4 regions of the Halioxenophilus aromaticivorans genome follow, and region 1 is predicted to be linked to each of the others. Evidence: predicted binding sites of a transcription regulator. Region 1 holds the regulator's gene; each other region holds the start of a gene.

Region 1 (6,092 bases):
CCCCGCTCGGCCATCAACTGCAAATGACGGTCACCGGCGGCACTTGGAAAGCCTCAAGATTAACGGGTAGCCGCTACGGATTAATCAGCGAAGCAGTAGCGCCTGGATTCGACTACAAAGATATGGCACTGGGTAAAAGAGATGAACTAACCCGGCAGTTTCCACAACACAAAGCATTGATAGAAACCTTTACCCGAGATTAACGTTAAACGGTTTTCTAAAGGCATACTTAAGCCCCAAATAAAAGGGCCGGATAAATCATCCGGCCCAGCGAGCCAACGGGGTTCAGTGCTCTAAATTTAATGACCTGCTTCACTTACTTCAAACATAGGGCTTAAAAACTAAGACCCAAAAACTAGGAGCTAAAAACTAGGAGCCAAAATCGTATTCAACCGAAAGCCCCATTTGCCGTGACGGGCCGTAGCTGAATAGGCCGATAAAACCGGGCGCGTCGAAAATTGCATCGATTTTTCAATGCCCACAGCCCGGAATTTAAAACTAAAGCCTACACAATGGCTGCCGCTTATTTGGGCTTGGCACCACCGGTTGCGGATTAAACCTATTGGACTCAAAATGGCACCTCGCCTAGAAAGAGAGACTTGCTTGTGAAAACCTACCTCCCCCGCATTGCACTATTGGCCCGTTGTCTACCACTGGTGGCCTTGTGCAGCCTTGGGCTTAGCGCATGCCGGGATGGCGTCGATACAATTGTGGCCGGGGACTACGTGGTAACCATGGACGAATCCTTAGGCGTCATTGAAGACGGCGCGGTGGTAGTAGATAACGGAGAAATCGTTGCCGTTGGCCCGGCCAAGGACATTTATCGAGATTATCAATCTACCCACGTCATTCCCGGTGATGGGCGTGTGGTTATGCCAGGCCTGATTAACGGCCACACCCATACGGCCATGACGCTATTCCGCGGCATTGCCGATGACACCGAATTAATGACGTGGCTGCAGAACACCATCTTCCCGCTGGAAGCTGAATTTGTTACACCAGAATTTATAGCCGTTGGCGCCGAGTTGGCCTGCTATGAAATGATCAGCAGCGGTACAACCACCTTCGTGGATATGTACTTCTACCCTGAAGTTATTGCCCAGGTGGTAGACAGTTGTGGGCTGAGGGCTATTCTGGCCGCACCGATGATCGATTATCCCAGCCCAGGTTTTGAAGGCTGGCAAGATTCCCACGCCGCCGGTGTTGCTTTTGTGCGGCAGTGGCAAGGCAAAAATGACCGGATAACCCCAGCACTAGCGCCCCACGCTCCCTACACCGTGGCCCCTCAACATTTGCAGGAAGTGGGCGACAGCGCACGTGAGCTTAAGGCTCCTATTTCAATCCACTTGGCGGAAACCTATACCGAACTTGAGCAAATTTCCGAGCAAGAAGGCATCCCTCCCATTGCCCACGCGCTGAACAGATTGGGCAATGTGCGGGTGATTGGCGCCCACGCGGTATTTGCCCAGCCCGACGAATTCCCCCTTATGGCCAGCGCGCAATTTGGCGCCATTCACAACCCAACCTCTAATGCCAAGTTGGCCTCCGGCATTGCTCCGGTAACCGACATGCTAGCGGCCGGCGTGGCCGTGGGCTTGGGTACCGATGGCGCGGCCAGCAACAACGACCTCAATATGTTTGAGGAAATAAAACTGGCAGCGCTGATCCACAAACTACGCGATAACAGCCCCACAGCCCTGCCCGCTGCTACGGCGCTGAGTTTGGCTACCCGATCTGGCGCAAAAGCCATTGGCCTAGAAGACCGTATCGGCCAACTGGCGCCGGGTATGGCAGCCGATCTCATTCAGCTGTCCATTAATGAGACGCGGTCTCTACCGGTACACGATATAGAATCGCACTTAGTCTATACCGCCGATGCACGGGACCTAATCAATTCCATGGTAGCCGGCAAACTGGTTTTTCATAACGGCGAGGTATTGACCATTGATGAAAAACAATTGCGCCGGCGAGTGGCCCAAGTGACCGAATCGATCCAACAGGCCTTGGAAGACTAACACGCCTTAGGAATGTTTATGTTCTACCAACTCTTCTGGATGTTTACGGATGTCTTCGCGCATATGGCTGAACATAAACTTCAGCGCGTAAGTCACCACACCAGCAGTTAATAAAACCACAATAATACTGAATAAAATTACGCCATCGAAATACATTTTTCTTTCCTCATTTTTATTTAACAACAGCCTTATTTAACAACGGCATCGTCACTTCATTCACCGGCAGGCCGCCGGGGCTCGGCCCTAGCGGTTATGGACCGCTTAGGCCGTGTATTTAGCCTAGTCCTTTAGGCGTCGTTAACCTTGACGCACATCAAGCTGTGAGAGCGAGGGACAACGGGCCATGATTTCGTTTGATCTAAAGCAGATCGAAGGGCAATTCCCCGCCTCAGCAATTGCCAAATAGCCATTCCACGACCAAGATAACCGAAGGCTTATCCGCAAAACGAAGAGAGTAAAAACACTTGCGGATATCGACGCCAGTAGAAGCAGCCATTCGATAATAAAATCCAGACCAACCCAATCGTTGCGCAATTGGCAATGTTTTCAGGTTAAGAGCAAGGTGAGAAAAATGGCAGGGTCGGCACAGTTGAATTCAAATAAAGACCAAATCGATAGTACGAGTCAGTCTCAGTTATCTAAGAATCCATTGCTTTGGTATGCAGCGTCATTTGATGATATTTCTTCGCGTACTGCAGATATTCAGCATGCCGCTGAAAACTGCCCTGCGCTGGCGCTTTCCATGCATATTCCATTTGCCAGCAATAGCCATTCGTTTTTTAATGCTAATACTGTTGTTACCCGCCAGTACAGTTTGGCATCGCACTTTATCGATAACCTGTGCTGCGAAATAGCCCACTATGGCGAGATGATTTATCGAAGCAGCACCAATGCTGGTAAAAAGCCCGTTGTTGACTCTTTGACTATTACCGGGGGCAACCCAACGTTTTTAATTGCCAGTGATTTAGCTCGCACCCTGGAATGCTTAAACCGCCATTTTCACTTGGCGGAGGCCACGCAAAGAGATTTCTGCATAACCGTAGAAGCCAAAACGTTTGACGACGACCTTGCCAAGCTTGTAAAGCAACTGGGCTTTAACCGTATTCGACTATGCCTGGAGGATTTCAGCCCGGAGGTACAGTTTTCTATTCAACGAAAATACAGCGTTTACCGAATTGAAAGCGCCATTGAGGCCGCCAAAGCCGCCGAAATTCCAGATGTAAGTATCGACCTAATCTACGGTTTGCCCACGCAGAGTGCAGCATCGTTTTTAGCGACACTACAACATTTAATTCGCTTTAAACCAGACGACATTACGCTGCACTTGTTGCAACACCAAAGTGGTAGTTATGGCTTATCTAATACACCAGCCTTGCTGCCAAAACCACAAGCCATAACCGATTTACAGAACATTGCTACCACCTATTTGCTAAACCAAGGCTACTCGGTATCAGGCGCTGGTTGCTTTGCTATTGAGCCAGAGGTCGCCAGGCCTAATCAGCGTGGCGCGTATAACAGCAATCAGCTGGCGCTAGGTTTGGGCACGGCCAGCCTTATAAAACCGTTTGTCTGGCAGAATTGTACCTCACTGCGGGAGTACACCCGTCGAATAAGTCAGCTTGGCCACGCCCGTGACGCGGGGTTAGAGTTGTCATCCGATCAAGCAATACGAGCGGAGGTTGCGGCAGGGCTGTTGGCCACTGGAACCCTGCTTAAAGACGGCTTTGAAGCAAAATGGCAACGCCGATTTGACGACTACTTTGAGCAGGGGCTAGCACTTCTCGCGCCGTTCATAGAACGCCACGAAATTGATAACAATAGTGATTTTCGTTTAACACCGACCGGCCTCTGGCAAGCCGCCGCCGTGGCTAAAGCCATTCTTTGGCCCAATGCATCCCCGCCATGCCCAATAAAAGATTAACCATTATGTGACCGGCCAATCAGAGACAGCCAAACACAAAATTTACCCCTTCTGGCAAACTAGTCAGCAATTCCCCCTTGCCCATTAGAAAAATACGATTTACTCTGATGGCAATACAACCCTACCTTTATTAGAGTCTGCGCCAGCGCGCATCACAATGGGTTTAAAAACACCGCTGAGCCCTACCTGAGGTGAATAGACCATGAGCACCCACAACTTTGTCCGCTGTAGTAATTGCGCTGTGAGCAAGTTTTGCTTACCACACACCTTATCTGGTGAAGATATTGGCCAGCTCGAAGGCATTGTGCAGCAAAAGCGGGTCTTACACCCAGGGGAAGCCTTGTATCAATCCGGTGATCAATTTGAGGGGCTTTACGCCATTAGCTCTGGTAGTTTCAAATCGGTGGTCATTGCCAGCAACGGCGATAGCCAAATCACCCAGTTCGCCTTCCCTGGCGAAATTTTGGGCTTCGACGCCTATCACGGTAAATCTCACAACACCTTTGCCGAGGCGTTAGAAACCAGCAGCGTGTGTTTCTTGCCCCATTCTCAGCTAGAGACTTTGGCGCAAAAGGTACCGGCGCTGCAAAATCAGCTTTACAATCTCTTCTCAGCAGAGATTCAAGAAAACAACGAGTTTCTGCTAATGATGGGCAAACGTTCGGCCGAGGATCGGCTGGCGGCTCTGCTAATGAACGTATCCAGCCGCTACTCTCAACGCGGCTATTCCGCCACGCATTTTCGTTTGTCCATGTCCCGCACCGATATAGCAAACTATCTCGGACTCACCATAGAAACCGTGAGCCGATTGATAAGGCGTTTCCAAAAAGAAGCGCTTATTGAGGTCAATCAGCGAGACATTACCATTACCGATTTAGTGGGTTTGAGTGAATTGGCCGGCACCCACTGCTCACATGTAGAGCAACCCTCCAACGCGGGCTAGCCTCCACCCTAACTCCGGCTCACCCCAGTGAGCCTTCCCTACGCAAACTGCATCGGCGACTTGTGTTCACAGCCCACTTTGCGCATTCGACCTGCCCTAGGTGCAAGCCACCGTTGACTAACGCCGCCCCCTTAGCATTGGCCACCCCTTCCGTTTTTGTTGCCTTATCCGAGTGAAGCCGCACTAAACCGAGTGCTACCTGACCAATCTTTCCCAAGATAGTCGTTACTTATTGGCAAATAGACTACGAAATATCCTAAATACCCTTAAATATCGATAACTCTCGATTACAAAACTACGCGATTTCACTAGATTTTGGTTGGGGACACCAACATCGCTGAGGGGAAGGAACCATGACCATTGATCAATTTATCTTCGAATGTGAAGAAGCGTCAAACGAACAGACACTGTTTAACCTATTGCACAATGAGGTCAAAAGCCTTGGCTTTGACTACTGCGTGTTCAGCTTGCTTACCAATCATCCAGACCTAAACCTACCAACCTCTAGGGGGCTATTTGTTAGCTCTATGTCTAGTTGGGTGCAGGAACTTAACCAAGGACAGTTTGATGACGTGGACCCGTTTCGCAGCCATTGCTTTTACGGCCACGGCGTTCTGACTTTATCTGCCTTGAAAACATCAGACCAGCTCAGCGCAGCTCAGATAAAGTTTATTCAATCCACTGAATCGAGAGGTTTCCACGACCGGGTTACCGTAGCCTTAAAGGGGGCCGCCGGGGCGGTGGCCAGTGTCGACCTGGGCCGAGACTTGAAAGGCCGGCCGCCAACGCGACAGACACTGCACAAGCTTAACGCGCTGTGCCAACACTTTTATCTGGCCTATTGCCAGTTAAAAAGCAGTGCCAAAGCCTTCGCCTATATGACGCTCACAGGCAAGGAGAGAGAGGTATTGGAGTGGTCTGCCAAAGGTTTTACCAAGGCAGAGATTGGCGTACAACTGCACATCTCATCACACACCGTGGACTATCACTCTCGCAAATTGGCGCGCAAGCTTGGCGCAAGAAACATCACCGCAGCGGCGGTGAATGCCCTGAACCGGGGGTTGATTCACGTATCGTATTGACCGAGCCACATTTAGCGTCGGCGGTGGCCTGCTCACCGCTGACTCAGCAACAGGTGCCTGAAGCTCGTAAAACAATGATCTCAAATTAACTTTAGCGAACGAGTTCTGGTATTTATCGAGTCTTAATTTAT
Region 2 (6,092 bases), 780 kb from region 1:
TCCACAAACATATTTATACCGCTGTCACCAAAGCTGTCTATCTCGCAATCAGGGCGCTCCTCAATGGGAACTTGCTCGCCGCTAATCACCTGAGGATGCTCAGAAACAGCCACTTTAATCAGCTCTACCATGGCTCGAATATCGGTATCGTAGGCAACGGAGAAGTCCACTCGGTAGCGCTGCTTAAAGTTTTTGTGGGTCCAGTTGGTAAAGGTGCTGCTAATGAATTTTTCGTTGGGCACTACAATGTCCTTGCCATCGTAGGTTTCCAAGGTAGTTGAGCGCATATTTAATTGCGTAACAATGCCCGTGCGGCCGTCTTCCAGCTCTACGTAGTCGCCCACGGTTACTGATCGGTCCAGCAGTATGATAATGCCGGAGATAAAGTTAGAAGCGATGGCCTGTAAACCAAAGCCAAGGCCCACACCAACAGCACCACCAAATACGGCCAGGGCGGTCAAATTGATGCCCAAGACCTGCAACATTAAAAAGAAGACTAGGGTAAAAATGCCAATTTCGAACATTTTTGCCATGACTTCTCGGGTTCTAACGTCAATGGATTCTTGCCGGCGGATGATGGTTTGGCCGGTGGCGTTGGATACTCGTCCTAACCAAAACAGCAGTGAGCCAAAAATCAATAACCGGACAACACCGTAACCCGATAACCGTATGTTACCTACGGTTATGGCGATGGAGTCTAAAACGGTTATAACGTCATCCAGCAGGCCAACTAGGTGTAAAAATAATAGCGGGGTGCCCACCCAGTGAAACCAATTGGCGACTAATTTGTTGCGTATGGCCAAGCGCACAAAATTATGAAATAGCAGCAGCATGGCAACCACAATGGCAATCTTAAATACCCATGGCGTCGTGATTTGCAGTTTGCTGGCCTCGGCGGCAAATCTAAGGCCAATGATCGCCAGTAGAGGGAAAAGTAATCTCCCGCAGCGATAAATCAAATGGAGCAGAGGGTAGCCCTGTGAATTATCCGGTGCTTTTCTTAACAGTGGTATAAAAGCTCGAATGCGCGATGCTAGGCCGTAGGCTGCGATATAAATCGCAAAAATCAGCCCCAGTTGAATGACGGTTTCGGGTTGTGTGAGTTGTTCGGTGACGATTTTTTTATAGTTATTGAGTAGCTCTAGCAAAGATTCTTTGGTCACGCCGGGCCTCTTAGATAGTAATGCCTGGCGCTATATTACATGAGAGCGGCTTTAGCAGATAGTGGTGTTCAGATTGGCTCGCCTAGGTCTTTTGCGCGGTAGCTTTTACGCATTCGATTGCCTGCTGGTCAGTGCCGGCCAGTACCAGTGTTTCTTTGTTCAGTTTTTGTATTTGGGTGCTGTAGACCGGTTGTTTGCGCACTTCGTCTTCGAGTAAATCGGCCAGTCGATCTAAAAACGAATACCCTGTGGATATATCGCCCTCGGTGACCTTGCCAGAAATCACGCTACCTGATTTTTGCCACTGGCCCGATGCATTAAAGGCCAGGGGTATTTCGGCGCCAATCAGTGAATTAAACGCATAGAGCGTACCGTTGCTAACAAATTTACCGTCGTCCAGTAGCTGGGTGACGGCCTGCAGACGATAATCACCCTCCGGGCGGCTGAATTTCGTGGCACAATTCCAGTCGCCTTGTAAAAGCGGGCTGGCCTTTAGCAATGCCGGCGCAGATAACGCTAAAAATGCCAGCGGGTAGGTAGAGCGCTTGATAAACAACATGAGTCAAATAGTTACCTTGCAAACGTGTATGCCGCGCTAGAGTACACGGCTTAGTGAAGGCTTGTAAATCAATAGTGCACAGTCCACATACACTCTGGCGGTGGCATTTAAGAGCAAATACAATTCGCGGTTTAGGCGATTTTCTATGGAGTGCCGGTTGGCAGGAGTATGTTGGAACAATTAGGGTTGTTTATCTTGGCTTTGGTGGCTAATGGATTATCGGCCATGGCCGGTGGCGGTGCCGGTTTACTGCAACTGCCCGCGTTAATCTTTTTAGGGTTGCCGTTCTCGTTAGCGTTGGCAACCCACAAAATAGCCACGGTGGCATTGGGGGTTGGAGCCACAATAAAGCACTTTAGAGCGGGCACTGCGGATCCTAAATTTGTTTTGCTGCTATTGTTATTTGGGCTGCCGGGTGTGATGCTTGGGGCTAACGTAATTTTGGCCGTGCCGGAGGATCTCGCCCAAAAAGCATTGGGAGTTTTAACTCTGGGGCTGGGTGTTTATTCCTTTTTTAAGCCAACCTTAGGTCAGCAGTTTGAGCCTAAAAACCGATCTCGCTGGGGCTTAACCCTGGGTGGGTTGGGGTTATTTATCATTGGTTTTCTCAACGGTTCGTTAACGTCTGGCACTGGCCTATTTGTCACATTGTGGCTGGTATTGTGGTTTGGTTTCGATTTTATACGGGCCACCGCCGTCACTCTGGTGTTGGTGGGCTTGTGTTGGAATGGGTTGGGTGCGCTTACCCTGGCGTTACAAACTCCGGTGCAGTGGTCTTGGGTGCCGGCGCTGCTGTTGGGGTCAGTCATCGGGGGCTATTGTGGTGCCGCCTTGGCGCTGAAAAACGGCAACCGCTTGATCAAAAAATTGTTCGAAATCCTAACCCTGGTTATGGGCCTTTTACTGTTATTTTAAATTATGTTGCGTTTATTACACCCTAACAAACTCTGGCGCGCTTTAGAGGCCATCGACGAAGCAAAGCCCTCGTACACACTGGGCCGCCAACAAGCTAGCAAACGCGTGTTATGGGTAATGGCAACGGTGTGCTTCTGCCTTTTACTTATTCACTATTTAAAATACGCCTCGTCCTTCAGGGCGTTACTGGCTTGGGCCAGCGAGCTGGCCGGCCACAATCCTCAGTATTACCTAAGAAAGCTCAACGATGCCGGTTTTCTCTCGCTATGGGGTTATGTGTGGTGGTCTTCCTGGCATTTAGTGGGCTACGTTTTGATTCCCGTAGTGGTTATTCGCTACGTCTTTAAGGCTTCCGTTAGAGAAATGGGGTTAGGGTGGGCGGATACCCACCGTCATTGGCTGGGTTACGCGTTGCTGCTGTCGCCCATTTTACTGTTTATTTACCTGGTCAGTTTCCGGGCGGATTTTCTGCAGCATTATCCCTTCTACAAGCAAGCCTCGCGCAGCTGGTTTGACCTGCTGGCCTGGGAGGCCCTGTATCTACTGCAGTTTGCCGCGCTGGAGTTCTTTTTTCGAGGATTTATGCTCAATGCGCTGCGCCCGGCCATGGGGGTCAATGCCATTTGGGTGATGTGCGTTCCCTATTTGATGATTCACTTTCCCAAACTGTGGCTCGAGGCCACAGGTGCCATCTTGTTTGGCTTCTTTCTGGGCATCCTCGCGCTGCGTTCCCGCTCCATTTGGGGCGGCTTTCTGGTGCACGCGGGGGTGGCCGTTACCATGGATGCGGCCTCTCTCATTAGCCAGGCTAGGTTGCCGGCACAATGGTTGCCTTAGTGTATATAAGGCGGTCGCGGATTGGTCGAGGGTTCTGGCTGTTTAGGGATTGACAGAGATCGACTGTTAGTTTTAAACTTTCAGAAATTATTGAAAGTTCAGAAGGTTTGCTTTGCAGCTCAGTGATCAAGTACAGGATTTTGTATTGCACTTCGGTGAGATGGGCTCGTGTTGGGGCTTTAATCGCACCGTAGGGCAGTTGTTCGCCTTGATTGTGATTACTGAACAGCCATTGTGCGCCGATGATCTTGCCCAGGCGCTTAGTGTGTCCCGCGGCAATGTCAGTATGGGTCTCAAGGAGCTACAGGCCTGGCGGTTGATCAAACCCGTGCATAAGCCGGGGGACCGCAAAGAGTACTATCAGCCGGCCGGGGATGTCTGGCAGTTGGGCGCTACGGTGTTGGAAGTGCGGCGCAAGCGCGAGTTGGATCCAACGCTCAGTCTTCTGCGCGATCTACTGATCGAATCGTCAGACAAGCCCACCGACGACCATGCCAAGGCAAAAATGCAAGAAATACACGATGTTTTGGAAATGTTGGCAGGGTGGGTCACCGATTTACAGTCCATGAACCCAGACAAGTTGCGTACTTTGATGAAGTTGGGTTCGGGCATTGGCAAAGTGTTGGATGTAAAAGATCGCCTGTTAAACAAACCTAAAGATGAGCACTAATGCTCAGTTTTTAAAATACAAACCGTTTACCGCATAACAATAACGACAGGAGGTAATCTTTTTTTGAGGTTGTAGTCATGCTTGAAACACTGGAGTTGTCGCGCATTCAGTTTGCCGCCAACATTAGCTTCCATATTTTATTCCCTTCCATTTCCATTGGCCTAGCCTGGTTCCTATTCTATTTTAAATTGCGATTTAACCTGTCCGGAGACGGCATATGGATGCGTGCCTACCGCTTCTGGGTTAAAGTTTTTGCGCTCACCTTTGCTTTGGGGGTGGTCAGTGGTATCACCATGTCTTTTCAATTCGGCACCAATTGGCCGGGCTTTATGGCCACGGTGGGTAATATCGCCGGGCCGCTGCTGGGCTATGAAGTACTCACCGCATTTTTTCTAGAAGCTACCTTTTTGGGGGTGATGCTGTTTGGCTTCCACCGGGTACCCAATTGGCTGCACACCACCGCCACCTTTGTGGTTGCGTTTGGCACCAGTTTGTCGGCGTTTTGGATTATTGCCCTAAATTCTTGGATGCAAACCCCGGCGGGGTTCGAAATGCGTGACGGTGTGGCGTTTCCTTTAGATTGGTTACAGATTATTTTCAACCCGTCCATGCCCTACCGTTTTGTGCACATGATGTTGGCGACCTTTTTAACCTCATCGTTTTTGATTGCCGGTGTCTCTGCCTACCGCATCATTAAGGGTGACGAAAAACGCGCACCTAAAATTGCACTAAAATCCGCTTTGGTGGTGGCTTCGGTGGTGGCGCCACTGCAAATATTCGCCGGTGATATGCATGGCTTAAATACGTTTCACCATCAGCCGCAAAAAGTGGCTGCTATGGAAGGGGTGTGGGAAACCGAACGCGGTGCACCGCTGTTGTTATTTGCGGTACCCAGCGAAGAAGACAGAACCAATTATTTTGAAGTGCCCATCCCCAACATGGCGAGTTTGATTCTTACCCACGAATTCGACGGCGAAATTAAAGGCTTAAACGAGTTTGAAGGCGAGCACCCGCCGGTAGCGCCGCTGTTTTTCGGCTTTCGTATTATGGTGGGCGTCGGCGTTATGATGCTGGGTTTGGCCTGGTTGGGCAGCAGCTTTTTAATCCGTAAAAAGGCGCCGCCAAAGTGGTTCTTAATAAGTCTGGTTGCGTTTACGTTTTCCGGTTGGTTGGCCACCTTGGCCGGCTGGTACGTCACAGAAATCGGTCGCCAGCCTTACTTGGTCAGCGGTGTATTAAAAACCGCCGATGCCGTTACGCCAATCGCCGCCGGTAACGTGGGTCTATCTCTGGCCATGTATTTAACGGTCTATGCCGTATTGCTAGTGGCCTATATTCACACCTTGTTTTATATGGCCCGCAAGTCGGTGTTGGTGGAAGAGTTTGAAACCAACGAAGCGCTTAATACGGTAGTGTCATCGGAAGACGACAGCAAAATCCCCTTAACCGGCCAACAAGAGGCGTCGATGTAATGGAAGCGTATTTACCTGAGATATTTTTAGGCTTAGTTGGCTTAGCGGTTTTTGTTTACGCCGTATTGGATGGCTTTGATTTAGGCGTGGGCATTCTACTGCCCATGCACACCGATGATTTGGCCCACCGGGATCAATTTATTGCTTCCATTGGCCCATTCTGGGATGCCAATGAAACCTGGTTGGTGCTGGCCGTGGGGCTGTTATTTATTGCCTTTCCAGAGGCCCACAACACGGTGCTGCGGGAGCTTTATCTAGTAGCCACGCTGATGTTAATCGGCATCATAATGCGCGGCGTTGCGTTTGATTTTCGCGCCAAGGCCATCACCACCCACCGCCTGGCGTGGGACCGTGTGTTTAAAATAGGTTCCATCATCACCGCACTCACCCAGGGTTATATGCTGGGCCGCTATGTGCTGGGTTTTGCCGACGGCCTAGCGGCCCAATTGTTTAGCATACTCAGTGCGTTTTGTGTG
Region 3 (6,092 bases), 1.1 Mb from region 1:
AACCACGATACCAATCAACACCACACTAATGATTCGATACATACCTTTCCCCAGGTCAAACGTTTATCACGGCGCCGGCCCGCATTTTGAACAGTCATATTTTTGGCAAATTACCGTTTTATTTTGACGCTTTCTAACCAAAATCAGGGCGCAGACGCTTTGCGCAGGCTAGCGTATTTTGACCAATCGGCACAGTTTTTTGCACAGTTAGTTGTATTTTTAACCGCTGGGGAAAAAAATTCCGCCTCACTGTGGACAATTACCATCGTTTAGGGTTATGCCATGGCCAGTACACGTGCCCCAAGACTGCACACAGCAACAGCAAAAGCCGTTTTTTTAATGTATTCCTATATTTTTCAGTATGTTATAACCACCACCTAAATTGGTTTATTAGGACATCCTTAGATTAGCGTCCGCTACACTTCTTTGTAAACTTTACATTTACTGCACATTTTCTCTGGAAAACCTGTTGAGCATCCTGTGGATAACCCACCGACAACACCGAGTCATCACTCCTTGTATGCGGTGCTCAAAAAAACGCCTACACAGCTGGGCCTAGCCGCACTGCCCCGTCAAAGGCTTGACCCGTATACTGCCCCGTTCGCAGCCTCGGGACTAATTTGGTGCACCCCTGGCTAAAAATACGGCGCGATTACTGCCTAGAGCCTGTTGACACTAATTTGGAGCTTCTGTTGAGTCAGGAAATAGTCCAATCTAGGCGCGAGCCGCGAAGTTTGATGGGCCCAAATAAGCGGTGAGCAACAACGAGTGGACTATTTCCTGGCTCAACCCGAAGGGCTGGGGCCAGCTTCCCGCTCAACGTTGTTGCCAATCGCTCATGTAGGCCCACTACATGTCACTCTTGGCGCCTAGTTGAACGGGAAGCTGACCTCCAGCAGTGGTACCAAATTAGTGTCAACAGGCTCTTGGAAACTTGCGATTCCATCGAGCATGTTATAAATATCAATACACACTCCAAAACCAAGCAGCTCCAGCTGCCACTGCCACCACTACCATGAAGAAACCAAAGACCAAAGCCCAAGTGAGAGCTGAAATAGAAGCTCAAATGACGGACTACCTTCAACGTGGTGGTGAAGTGGCGCAGTTTGCCCGGGGCGAGAGCAGTCTTTCACCCTCGCTGCACCCGTTCAAGGTGCAATCCTCCGATAAGCCTACGGAATCGCGCACATCGGTGCAGGATGCCGTTGCCGCCATAGAAAGCCGACGTAAAACGCACCCCAAGTCAAAGGCCCCCATGAGCAAGAGACCGAAAAAGGTTTTAATAAAGGATGATTTTGGCCAGCCACTGCGCTGGGTTTGGGAAGAGTAACTACACTCGGTTATAGAGCTGGGTGCCCACAGAATTAGCAACGGCGGGGTTGTAGGCCTCGTACAGTCGGAGTTGGGCCCGTGGCTTGGCGGTTTCGCTCTCAGCTGCCGCCTCCTCGTCATCGTTTTGCGCTGTGCGCTCTTGCTTAGCCTCGGCGCGCCGGGCATCGCTCAGCTCACGCAGCTCGGTTTGTGCGTCGGTTTTAATTTGCATAGCGCGGGAAGCCACCGAGCGATCTTGGGCAGAAGGTTCCGCCGGGGCCAACGCCGCACGAATGACTTGATCTGCCTGGCGGATCTTCTGATCAGGATCGCCCTCGCCTTTAGGCAGCCGTATGGGTACCTCACCACCAATGGCGTAGCGTGCTCCGTCGGGGCCGCGCTCGTATTCGTAACTGGCAGCACCGGCATACTGGCCACCCACGGCTTCGTGGGCCTGTTCGTGAGCTCGCACCTCTCGGTCGCGGGCCTTAAGCTGCATTAGGGTAGCCAACTCTTGCTCGGAGAGCTCTTTGCCGGCGACCTTTTTAGTTTTTTCCTCAGGCTTTGCATCTTGGGATTCTTCGCCGGCTATCTCTTCCTCATCGCTTGGCAGCGTATTGGCCGACGACTGGCGCGCATCTCGATCACCCGCTTTACTGTTGTTGGGCGATTCTTTAATGGGGGGCATAGGCGAGGCGTTAACCGGATTGGTTACCTCACTACTGGCGGTGGCAGCAAAAGGCGTTACTGCGTTGCTAAAATTGCTGCTGGCGCTGGGGATGTTCATGGCGCGTGGCGCTCGTTGCCTTAAGGCCGCTAAACGATCTCGTCAATCAGTTTTCCGGCCAGCTCATCGGACACCGACACCACTTCGGCCGACGCATTAAAGAGTAGTTGAGCTTGCCGTTGATTAACGAGTTCTGTGGCGATATCTGCGGTTCTACTTGGGTCGAAATTAACCGAGCCAACATCGCTGTAGGAGGTTGCAATATTTTGCGCCGAATTCAAAATCTGCCCGCCGGCGGACTGCATACCATTCACACCGGTGGTAAAGCTTGCGCTTAAACCGGTATTTGCGGAACCAACATCCGTGCGTGGCCTGGCGCTATTCAAATATGCACTGCTACTGGCTGATGGAATATCCAAAACAATTACCTCTGGTTGCTTCACCCTGAAGTTTAGCCAAGCGGCTATTTTTTCGACAGCGGACTTTAATATCGTTTTAGCGCAAAAAACGCATTTTTATGACAGGTTGAGGATTAATAAAAGCGTGCTGGCGTAACTTTCCGCGCTGCTAATCGAATTCGATGAAGAAAATCATCACCGCGTTAAGTACGACCAACAGTAGGTTAACGGAGTACGTATTTAAACGGCTATCGGCACCAGCCTAAAACATTAGCTGTAACTTTTTAACTGAGAGCTCATTAAGCGGCCACTACTGTTTTGCGCTAAGGCAACGGCACTCAAGCTTTTTAACAATTGGGCTGTGCGCAATGGTTTGGGTAGGGGAATGTAATCTTTATGTACTTTTCTTCGTCCCAGAGTAACGACGTAATCGGCCTGCTCTGCGAGCCGCTGAATTTCGTGTGCATCGGTTATTCTGTCAACATCGATAATGGCGATATCTACCGGGCTGCAACCAGCACCCACCACACGCCATTGGCGATTGGTTTTGGTGGATAGGATTTCGATCATGGTTATCAGCACTATACGATCGTAAGGCGCTAAACCAAACAGTCTTATTGAATTACTCATAGCCAAATAAAAATAAACCCAAGCTTGTCGTCTAAAAATCCGCCGCAAACGGCCACGTAAAATGCATTACGACAAGATTAGTAATTCCGCCCAAAAACTCTATAAATAAATTAATAAAAGCGGGTCAATTAGCCACATCAAAGAAGATTTAAAGAGAAGCTTGGCAAACACTAAAACGAGTGATTTGGCGCTCGTAACGACTTAAAACTATCTTTGACGTCTACTACTAGAATTTATTGGCATGAGAACCTGCCATTGCTAAAAGGCAGGCTAGGCATTTTACGTTTCTGTAATTTTCACGCTAATTGATCTGCATCAACTGAAACTTAAGTTACCAGTGCAAAGCGATCAGGCTACCACTCGCCGGTGTTAGGCATCGATGCCCAGGGTTCTTGCGGGGGTAAATGCTCGCCCTCTTGTAACAGCTCCAATGAGATGTTGTCTGGTGTGCGCACAAATGCCATATGGCCGTCTCTGGGTGGCCGGTTGATGGTGACACCCATGGACTGCAAGTGCTCGCAGGTTTGATAGATGTTTTCAACTCGGTAAGCTAGGTGGCCAAAATTTCGGCCGCCGCTGTATTCTTCTGGGTCCCAGTTGTAGGTTAACTCCAGAGTGGGCGATTTATTTTCTTTGGCAGACTCAACATCGTTAGATGCCGCTAAAAATACCAGCGTAAAACGACCTTTGTCGTTATCGATTCGCGACACCTCCTCCATGTCCAAACCCCGGCAGAAGAAATCCAGAGTTTTGTCTAAATCGGTGACTCGAATCATTGTGTGTAGATAACGCATGGCAGGCCTCGGCTAATTTGTTTTAAATCAATAATCACGTGAATGTTGCGACAGCAAAGCCCGGCCATAAGTTTCACGCCACTGGCGCTTAATCCAGATCAAAAACTCGCGCCAACAGCGCAGTAATCTGCACTCAACCAACAACACAAACGAGAGAGTACCCCATGAAACTGGTTAAAAACGCATTCATCTTCACAGCGGCCGCATCAGCCATCGCCCTGGCGCCCTTGGCCACAGCCTATGAAGCCGGTGACGTTGCTTTACGCCTTGGCGTAACCCAGGTAGCTCCGGATGCTTCCAGTGACAATGTCACATTAGATGGCTCCACTTTAAGCTTGGCCGGCGGCACGTCACAAGTGGATGTAGATTCTAACACCCAGCTGGGTTTAACCCTGGAATATTTTGTTACCGACGCCATTGGCGTTGAACTACTGGCGGCTACGCCGTTTGAACACACCGCCGAAGGCAAAGGAGAATTAGCCGGGCTTGATATAACCGACGCAAAACAACTACCACCCACATTAAGTTTGGTATACCACTTTGGCGGCCTTGGGCAAATTGAACCCTATGTCGGCGTGGGCTTAAACTACACGGTGTTTTTTGATGAAGACATCACCGGCCAAGCCGACACCACACTATCCAGCCTGGGCTTAACCGGCGCCGATGTTAGCTTGGAGGAATCCTTTGGCTACGCCGTACAGGCCGGCGTCGATTTCCATTTGGATGAAAAGTGGTTTATCAACGCCTCAGTGCGCTATATCGATATTTCAACCACGGCAGATATCGACTTTGACAATGGCAGCACCATCAGCGTAGACGTGGATATCGATCCCTTTGTTTACAGCCTATTCGCTGGCTACCGTTTTTAACTGAGCATTGTCTCAACCTCGACCCGGCCCACATTGGGCCGGGCTTTTTTGTTACGCCCACCACCAAGTGCTTACATTTTCGCCTTGTTTTTGGCCATTTTGGCAAACGACTACAGCTGCCAAAGCGTTTACACTGTGGCCTTGAACGTATAGCGGATATTTTGCATGTCAGCACCCATCTGGTTTGGTCAACCCACAATCGACCTTATTAGCCAAATGCAACAAGGCACCATCGACGAACACCTGGGGATTTCCATAACCGAGATTGGCCCGGACTATTTGAAAGGCACCATGCCGGTGGATCGACGGACCTTGCAACCCACCGGACGTTTGCATGGTGGCGCCAACGTGGTACTAGCGGAATCGCTGGGCAGCATCGGCGCTAATATGGTGGTGGATAACAGCCAACGGGTGTGTTTTGGCTTGGACATCAACGCCAACCACGTTCGCGGCGTTAGCCAGGGCGAGGTCACGGGCATCGCCAAGCCGTTGCATATCGGCGCTACTACCCAGGTATGGGAAATCAAAATCTACGACGAAAAAGATCGGCTCAGTTGTATTTCGCGTTTAACCATGGCGGTGGTTAAACGCTAGCAATCTGATCGAGCGTGATCTGTAGGCCATGATTGCATCAATGACACAACGGCTTGGCCGAGATCCCAGCCAAGCCTCGATTCAAACTCTACCGTCTCAGAATGCGCCTTATTAGAAAACGGTTAATGCTGAAACCCAAAAGGTAATAAACCGCAGATCAACCGCGTGCTAGGGCTGAATTCCTTATCGATTTCCGTGCCATTGAGACACTGCATTGTCAGATTGATTGGGTTAATGTCGTCTTTTGAGGCGCTCACTTCCCAGTCTTGCTCCTGATTACAAACTTCGGGGTTCTGATTGCATATCGAATTATTTGACTGCCCAAAAGCGAAATCTAGGCACAAAGATTCTACTTCCTGTCGACTCGCTGACATCACACTAATGTCGATAGACACCACCTCTTCCCCATCAGTCACGTCAATTTCTTCGGATCCCGTTGTAGAGTTAACAGTAATCGAATTGATTCCCCCTGGGCAATTACCTTTAACACTGAGCTGTGTAGTTAAATGTTCCTTAAATACAGACTCTGAATTTGGCTCCAGTACCTGCCAAGAATAATCGCTCACCGGGCTGCCACTGTTTACCGCATCTATCGCCAATGTGATATCTGGTATCGTAACCTGTTGTACTGTTAAGTTTGCTGGGGGTACGAAACCTCCTATCTTTGGATCTGGGCGGATTAAACGGCGCGGAGTAGCCACACTAATAGGTCCGTTCAACTGCACCCAATCTGTTTCTACCACGTTGCGGCCATCCGGTTTCGTAGCAA
Region 4 (6,092 bases), 580 kb from region 1:
CGATCCAGCGAGATCATCACCGAAAGTGGCTCAATACAAAATATCGGCCGGTTATCTGGCGATGAATTTGTCTTCGCCCTGGTGGGAGCCGATAACACGTCCAATGTAGAAGCCATTGCCGCGCGCATGCTGGCGGCGCTGGATGAACCCATCGTGGTCGGCGAGGCCACCATCAAGTTATCCGCCAGTATTGGCGTTAGCTTTGCCTCGGACAACGGCTACGCCATTGAGCAACTGCTCAACGAAGCCGACCAGCAGATGTACCGCGCCAAACGGCAGAAGCTGACCTCTTCGGGTATGGCTGCTACCTAGCTCTTCACATGCACTTATACTCATAAATCCTTAACCAGAACTGCCATGAGGCAATACTGCGTAAATGAATCTTTTGTGGCGATTCTAATTTCCCCTTGCGTGAGCAACAAAAGTCGTTACAATCGCGGCTCCTTTAACCACTGAACCTATTTTATGCGAGTCCAATAAAGCACCATCGTGGCATCAGAATGATCGCCTAGGCGGTGGTGAGTGACAGACAAAACCACTGTTCCCCGGAGGATTGCCTTGATGCGAAGTGCTGTTGACGCCCTCGTACCAACCGCTTTTAGCGGATCGCCAAACGGCGTTGAACCCATCTCATCCCGTCAGGTGACCAGCGTCACCCAGAGTCAAGACGACAAAGACCATTTCATTACTCGAGAAGGTGTGACCTTTGCCGGCTCACATTTAATCATTGATCTGTGGGGCGCCAAGCACCTGGACGACATGGAACGCATGGAAACCGCCATGCGCCGCTGTGTTGAAGTGTGCGGCGCCACCTTGTTGCACATCCACTTGCATCACTTTGCTCCAGATGGTATTTCCGGCGTGGCTGTACTGGCTGAGTCCCATATCAGCGTACACACCTGGCCGGAACGTGAATACGCCGCTTTTGATGTCTTTATGTGTGGTGATGCCAAGCCCGAGCTGGCCATCATTGAGCTGAAACGTGCCTTCTTGCCCAGCCGAATTGAGGTTGGCGAGCACCTACGCGGGGTGCTAAGAGACTAATGAAACGCTACAACGAGACCCTCTACGATGCCTGGGGACAGTCTTTCGCCATGGACGAGATTCTGTTTGAAGCCCACACCGACCATCAACACTTGGTGATTTTTAAAAACGCCATGTGGGGCCGGGTCATGGCACTGGACGGAATCATTCAAACCACCGAAGGCGACGAGTTTATCTATCATGAGTCGCTCACCCACGTACCGCTGTTTGCACATGGCAATGCGCGCAAGGTACTGATCATCGGTGGTGGTGACGGCGGTATGCTGCGAGAAGTGTGTAAACACCAAAACGTGGAAGAAGTGGTGATGGTGGAAATTGACGAAGCCGTGGTAGACATGAGCCGAACTCACCTACCCAATCACAATGCTGGTGCTTTCGATGACCCACGCTTTCGCTTAGAAATTAACGACGGTGCCAAGTTTGTTCGAGAGACCAACGAAACCTTCGATGTGATTATCTCCGACAGCACTGACCCCATTGGCCCCGGTGAGGTACTGTTTACTCAGGACTTCTACGGTGCCTGTAAAAAAGCTCTGAACCCAGGCGGCGTATTGGTAACTCAAAACGGCGTACCCTTTGCGCAACCCGAGGAGTTAACCAATACCTACCGTCGTCAACAGGCCCATTTCCAGGATCACACCTTTTACAGCGCTGCGGTACCCACCTACGTAGGCGGTGTAATGGCGTTCGCCTGGGCCACCGATGACGAAGCCTTGCGTAAATTGGATTTGGAGACACTAAAGCAGCGCTACCAAGCCAGTGGCATAGCCACCCGCTACTACACCCCGGAAGTGCACCAGGGCGCCTTCGCGCTGCCCGGCTTTGTGGCCAACTTACTTAAGTAGCCACCAGTCACCTTTGGCCAGCATTCAGACACCACCCCCGGTTGCAATAAAGCAAGCAGCCGATGCCGTGTTCTATCGCACCTTGGTGCAGGAGCACGGCTCCCCCCTGCTGGTGTTAAATGCCAATGTAATCAACAACCAGTACCGGGCACTCACCGCAGCCCTGCCCGGCGTTGCACTCTATTTTGCGATTAAAGCCAACCCTTACCCAGGTGTTATTCAAACCCTGGCGGATATCGGCTGTAATTTCGACATTGCCACCTCCGGCGAAATCAAACTCCTGCAAGCGGCCAAGGTTGAGTCCACTCGCTGCATTCATACCCATCCCATCAAACGCGACCAAGACATTCGCGATGCCCTGCGCTTTGGCTGCACCACTTTCGTGGTGGATAATCTGCAAGAAATCGAAAAGTTTATTCCCTACCGGGCGCGTGTGGGCTTGTTATTGCGGGTAAGCTTCCCCAACCCGGCATCGCCGGTGGATTTGTCGAAAAAATTCGGCTGCACTCCAAACCAAGTGGATGAGCTGGTGCAAAGATCCCAGCAACATGGTCTGCACATAAAGGGGCTGTCTTTTCATGCCGGGTCTCAATGTTTGAGCCCCCATAACCACTTATTGGCCATAGAAAGCTGCGCACAATTAATGGCCGACCACAATCAACGCTACGAGCGTCCCATGTCGATTCTCGATATCGGTGGCGGCTTTCCGGTAAACTACGATGTCAATGCGCCCGCTATTGATGAATTCTGCCGACCACTACGCAAAGCCCTGGCGCAGCTGCCTCCCCACTTCTCGGTATTGGCAGAGCCCGGCCGCTACTTAGTAGCCGAGGCCGGCACGGCGATATGCTCCATTATTGGCCAAGCACCACGCAGCAATGGCCAGTGGTACTATCTGGACAATGGTGTTTACGACCTGTTCAGCGGTCGAATCTACGACCACGCTGCCTACCCCATTACGGTGTTCAGCGGCTGCTCAGAACGCCAAAGCGCGACCTTGGCCGGCCCCACCTGTGACAGCATCGACGTAATCGCCGAAGATATCGCCCTGCCACCCTTGGCCATCGGCGATATTGTGGTAGGCACCATGATGGGGGCTTACACCAACGCCTCCGCCACCGACTTTAATTTATTCCCCCGCGCCAAAGTTATCTGTACAAATATCCCCGCATAATTTGCATTTGCGAACAATAAAAATCTCCGTTTGCTGTGTTGGGCTTGGCTTGTTTAAAATCAAAGAGAGCGTCCACTATTTAGCCTATAACGCGGGAAGAAGTTAAGCCTTCCCAGCCGTTGCAGCACACCGATAAAGGTACGCGCATAACAAACAAAACAACGGAGAGAAACACCATGGCATTTGAGCGGAATATTATCGTCGCAGTTGACCCCACAAAAGATCATCAACCGGCATTGGAGCTGTCCGCCAATGTGATGTCTATTAAAATTCAAGACTATGACCCAACCATGTGCTTACTGGTAGGCATCGACCCCGCCAGCGACAACACCCGTCCAGATAACCCTAAGGTTTACCGAGACAGCGGCTATTTTCAGCAGATTATTCAACGCCTCAATGATGCCAACTTAAAATCAAAGGTAAGGATTTCCTGGACCAAAGACTGGGCCGACAGCCTGATTTATAACGCCCAGGAATTCGAAGCCAACTCGATTATGGTCTCTAACCCCGGGGTCGAGGGAAATCGCGAATTTAGCGATGAATTTTGGTATCTTTTACGCAACTCACCGGTGCCCGTTGGCCTCATCAGTAACGCCGATGCCCCCAACTGCCGAAACATCTTATTGGCCATTGATTTTCGTGATGAGAACCTCACAGAGCTTAACAAACGTATGCTCAATATGGGCCGCGTAATGGCTAAGGTGTACAACAGCGAATTACACATCGCCCACGCCTACGCCAATTCCATGCAGTACCCGGATCGAGGCCGACTGGGCAAGGCTTTGGACATTCCCAACGAGAATATCCACCTCGCCGAGGGCACGCCGGAAGAGGCCCTGCGCACCATCTCGGCGGAACTAAACCCGGACGCTATCATCCTTGGTGCCAGCCGCCGGACCGGATTGCGATCTGCCCTTCAAGGCCGAAAATTGTCTAAAATACTGCGCAATATGAAGCACAATATGTACATTGTTGTGTAACCACACTCCTTCCGATCCTGAAACGGCACCTTTGTCGTTTCAGGATCAATTGCTAACAACGCCTGCTTCTCGCAACCACTCGACACGCCCGCGGTCTTCCTCAAGCTAAACCCGCAAACGGTTAAATTCGCCTATAATGCTGAGTCACCAAGCATTACTGCGCTAAAACCATAAAGGCTTGCATTGTGACCAGTCAGATCTTTTTACTCTTTGTATTCGGCTATGGCGGCCTACTGTTTACCATTGCATGGTTGGCCGAGCGTTTTAGCCCGGCGTTGCAAAAAGGCTGGTGGCGGCCGGTGATATACGCCTTGTCCATTGGTGTCTACTGCAGCTCTTGGACCTTTATGGGTGCGGTGGGCACGGCCATCAACAACGGCTGGCTGTTTTTACCGATTTACCTGGGGCCAATTTTATTGTTCGTCTTTGGCTGGCAGTTAGTGCGACGCTTACTGGTGGTTGCCAGACGTAACCGGGTCACCTCCATCGCCGATTTTATTGGCTCGCGTTACGGAAAAAATCAGTGGCTGGCGGCAGCAGTAACACTGGTTATGATCATTGGCGCCCTGCCTTACATTGCGCTGCAACTGCGAGCCGTAGCCATCGCTTGGTCCACCATCCACTTTGACCTCAACGACCAACAACTCGGTGAATATTCCAGTTTCATTGTGGCCGTGGTTATGGCTTGGTTCACCATGCTGTTCGGCACCGGCTTGGCCAATCAATCCAAGGGCCTAAAAGGCGTTATTACTGCGGTAGCAACAGAATCTTTAGTAAAACTGGTGGCATTTTGTGTGGTAGCTGCACTGGCCTGGCAACTATTGCACAGCTCCACCGCAGAATTAGCAGGCCATTTTAAAAACTTTTCCGACACCCTTCCCGGCTTCACTACCCAACAATTTTTCACCCCGGCATTTATTACCCAAACCCTAGTGGGCGCCTGTGCATTTCTGTGTTTACCCCGCCAGTTTCACGTGATGGCCGTAGAATATCACCATAGCAGTGATCTGCGTTTTGCTCGCAAACTGGTACCACTGTACCTGGGTTTATTTGCAGTTTTAGTTTTACCCATTGCCCTGGCTGCCGCCAGTTTTTTAAATGGCTTAGGGTTTCCGGCCGATAGCTACGTGCTTATTTTACCGCAGTGGGCTGGCTCGCCTTGGATATTAGCGTTTACCTTTTTGGGTGCGCTGTCTGCGGCTACTGGCATGGTAGTGGTGGCCACCGTTGCGCTATCGATTATGGTGTCCAATGAACTAATTGTTCCAGCCTGGTTGTGGAGCAGCTCTAAAAGCATTTTAAAACCGCGTAATCTTGGACGGGCGTTGCAATTTATGCGGCGCATGGCCATTTTTATTATTTTGCTGCTGGCGTGGTTATTAGAGCAAAGCGTTTCCAGTTCCCGCGCACTTGCGTCGCTGGGATTAATTTCTTTCGCCGCGGTGTCGCTGGTTACGCCGGCCTTGGTGGGCGGCTTGTTTTGGTACCGAGCCAGCGCCAAAGCCGTTTTGATAGGCCTGGGTGCCGGCATGCTGTTGTGGGCCTATTGTCTTTTATTGCCCAATATTTTAACCGCGCAACACCCACTGGTGCTCGATGGCCCACTGAGTATCGGCTGGTTGTCGCCGCAAAATCTTTTCGGCCTTGGCTTTCTCGACCCACTCAGCCACGGCGTCTTGTGGAGCATGGGGCTCAATACACTGCTCTATGTTTGGCTGTCCTATCGCTCTAACCTCAGTATGTTGGAACAACGCCAGGCCGATATGTTTACTCGGCTGAAGGGCATTCGCCTGGGCCTGGGACGCAACCTAGAGCCCTCGGACATTGAAGTGCAACAACTGCACAGCTTGGCGGAGCCTTTATTGGGTGTGGAACGCTCTACAGAGTTGTGGCAACAACTGGAAAACCAAATGGGCCATCGGTTACTGCCCCACGATAAAGCCCCTCGCTTTGTGGTGCAAACCGTAGAATCCAACCTAGCATCGGTGATGGGCGCTATCTCTGCCCACCGCGCCTTGGGCTTATTGGCTCGCCAACAACCGCTGCACA

The links. The regulator FNR, encoded in region 1, switches genes on or off when oxygen is low (the NO sensors DNR and NnrR bind a similar motif). The targets are predictions, from matches to a motif close to TTGATCTAGATCAA.
Region 2: the regulator FNR is predicted to act here: its motif matches at 3,524-3,537, upstream of ACGHM3_RS19980 (GbsR/MarR family transcriptional regulator).
Region 3: the regulator FNR is predicted to act here: its motif matches at 3,878-3,891, upstream of ACGHM3_RS21480 (OmpW family outer membrane protein).
Region 4: the regulator FNR is predicted to act here: its motif matches at 3,113-3,126, upstream of ACGHM3_RS19125 (universal stress protein).

What each region holds. Positions count from the first base shown of each region.
Region 1 covers NZ_AP031496.1:3,889,028-3,895,119, forward strand. The annotation lists gene ACGHM3_RS16620 (cupin domain-containing protein) at 1-203, shown strand, start outside; gene ACGHM3_RS16625 (amidohydrolase) at 606-2,015, shown strand; gene ACGHM3_RS16630 (hypothetical protein) at 2,022-2,171, opposite strand; gene ACGHM3_RS16635 (radical SAM protein) at 2,587-3,936, shown strand; gene fnr (fumarate/nitrate reduction transcriptional regulator Fnr) at 4,139-4,879, shown strand; gene ACGHM3_RS16645 (LuxR C-terminal-related transcriptional regulator) at 5,233-5,961, shown strand.
Region 2 covers NZ_AP031496.1:4,672,262-4,678,353, reverse strand. The annotation lists gene ACGHM3_RS20000 (mechanosensitive ion channel family protein) at 1-1,163, opposite strand, end outside; gene ACGHM3_RS19995 (hypothetical protein) at 1,246-1,722, opposite strand; gene ACGHM3_RS19990 (sulfite exporter TauE/SafE family protein) at 1,891-2,637, shown strand; gene ACGHM3_RS19985 (CPBP family intramembrane glutamic endopeptidase) at 2,641-3,474, shown strand; gene ACGHM3_RS19980 (GbsR/MarR family transcriptional regulator) at 3,587-4,144, shown strand; gene ACGHM3_RS19975 (cytochrome ubiquinol oxidase subunit I) at 4,222-5,616, shown strand; gene ACGHM3_RS19970 (cytochrome d ubiquinol oxidase subunit II) at 5,616-6,092, shown strand, end outside.
Region 3 covers NZ_AP031496.1:5,031,226-5,037,317, forward strand. The annotation lists gene ACGHM3_RS21450 (hypothetical protein) at 1-42, opposite strand, end outside; gene ACGHM3_RS21455 (hypothetical protein) at 1,016-1,330, shown strand; gene ACGHM3_RS21460 (putative metalloprotease CJM1_0395 family protein) at 1,331-2,098, opposite strand; gene ACGHM3_RS21465 (hypothetical protein) at 2,128-2,457, opposite strand; gene ACGHM3_RS21470 (hypothetical protein) at 2,707-3,006, opposite strand; gene ACGHM3_RS21475 (VOC family protein) at 3,420-3,860, opposite strand; gene ACGHM3_RS21480 (OmpW family outer membrane protein) at 4,025-4,729, shown strand; gene ACGHM3_RS21485 (hotdog fold thioesterase) at 4,895-5,323, shown strand; gene ACGHM3_RS21490 (M23 family metallopeptidase) at 5,446-6,092, opposite strand, start outside.
Region 4 covers NZ_AP031496.1:4,467,137-4,473,228, forward strand. The annotation lists gene ACGHM3_RS19105 (GGDEF domain-containing protein) at 1-312, shown strand, start outside; gene speD (adenosylmethionine decarboxylase) at 562-1,044, shown strand; gene speE (polyamine aminopropyltransferase) at 1,044-1,889, shown strand; gene ACGHM3_RS19120 (type III PLP-dependent enzyme) at 1,903-3,063, shown strand; gene ACGHM3_RS19125 (universal stress protein) at 3,240-4,043, shown strand; gene ACGHM3_RS19130 (PAS domain-containing hybrid sensor histidine kinase/response regulator) at 4,229-6,092, shown strand, end outside.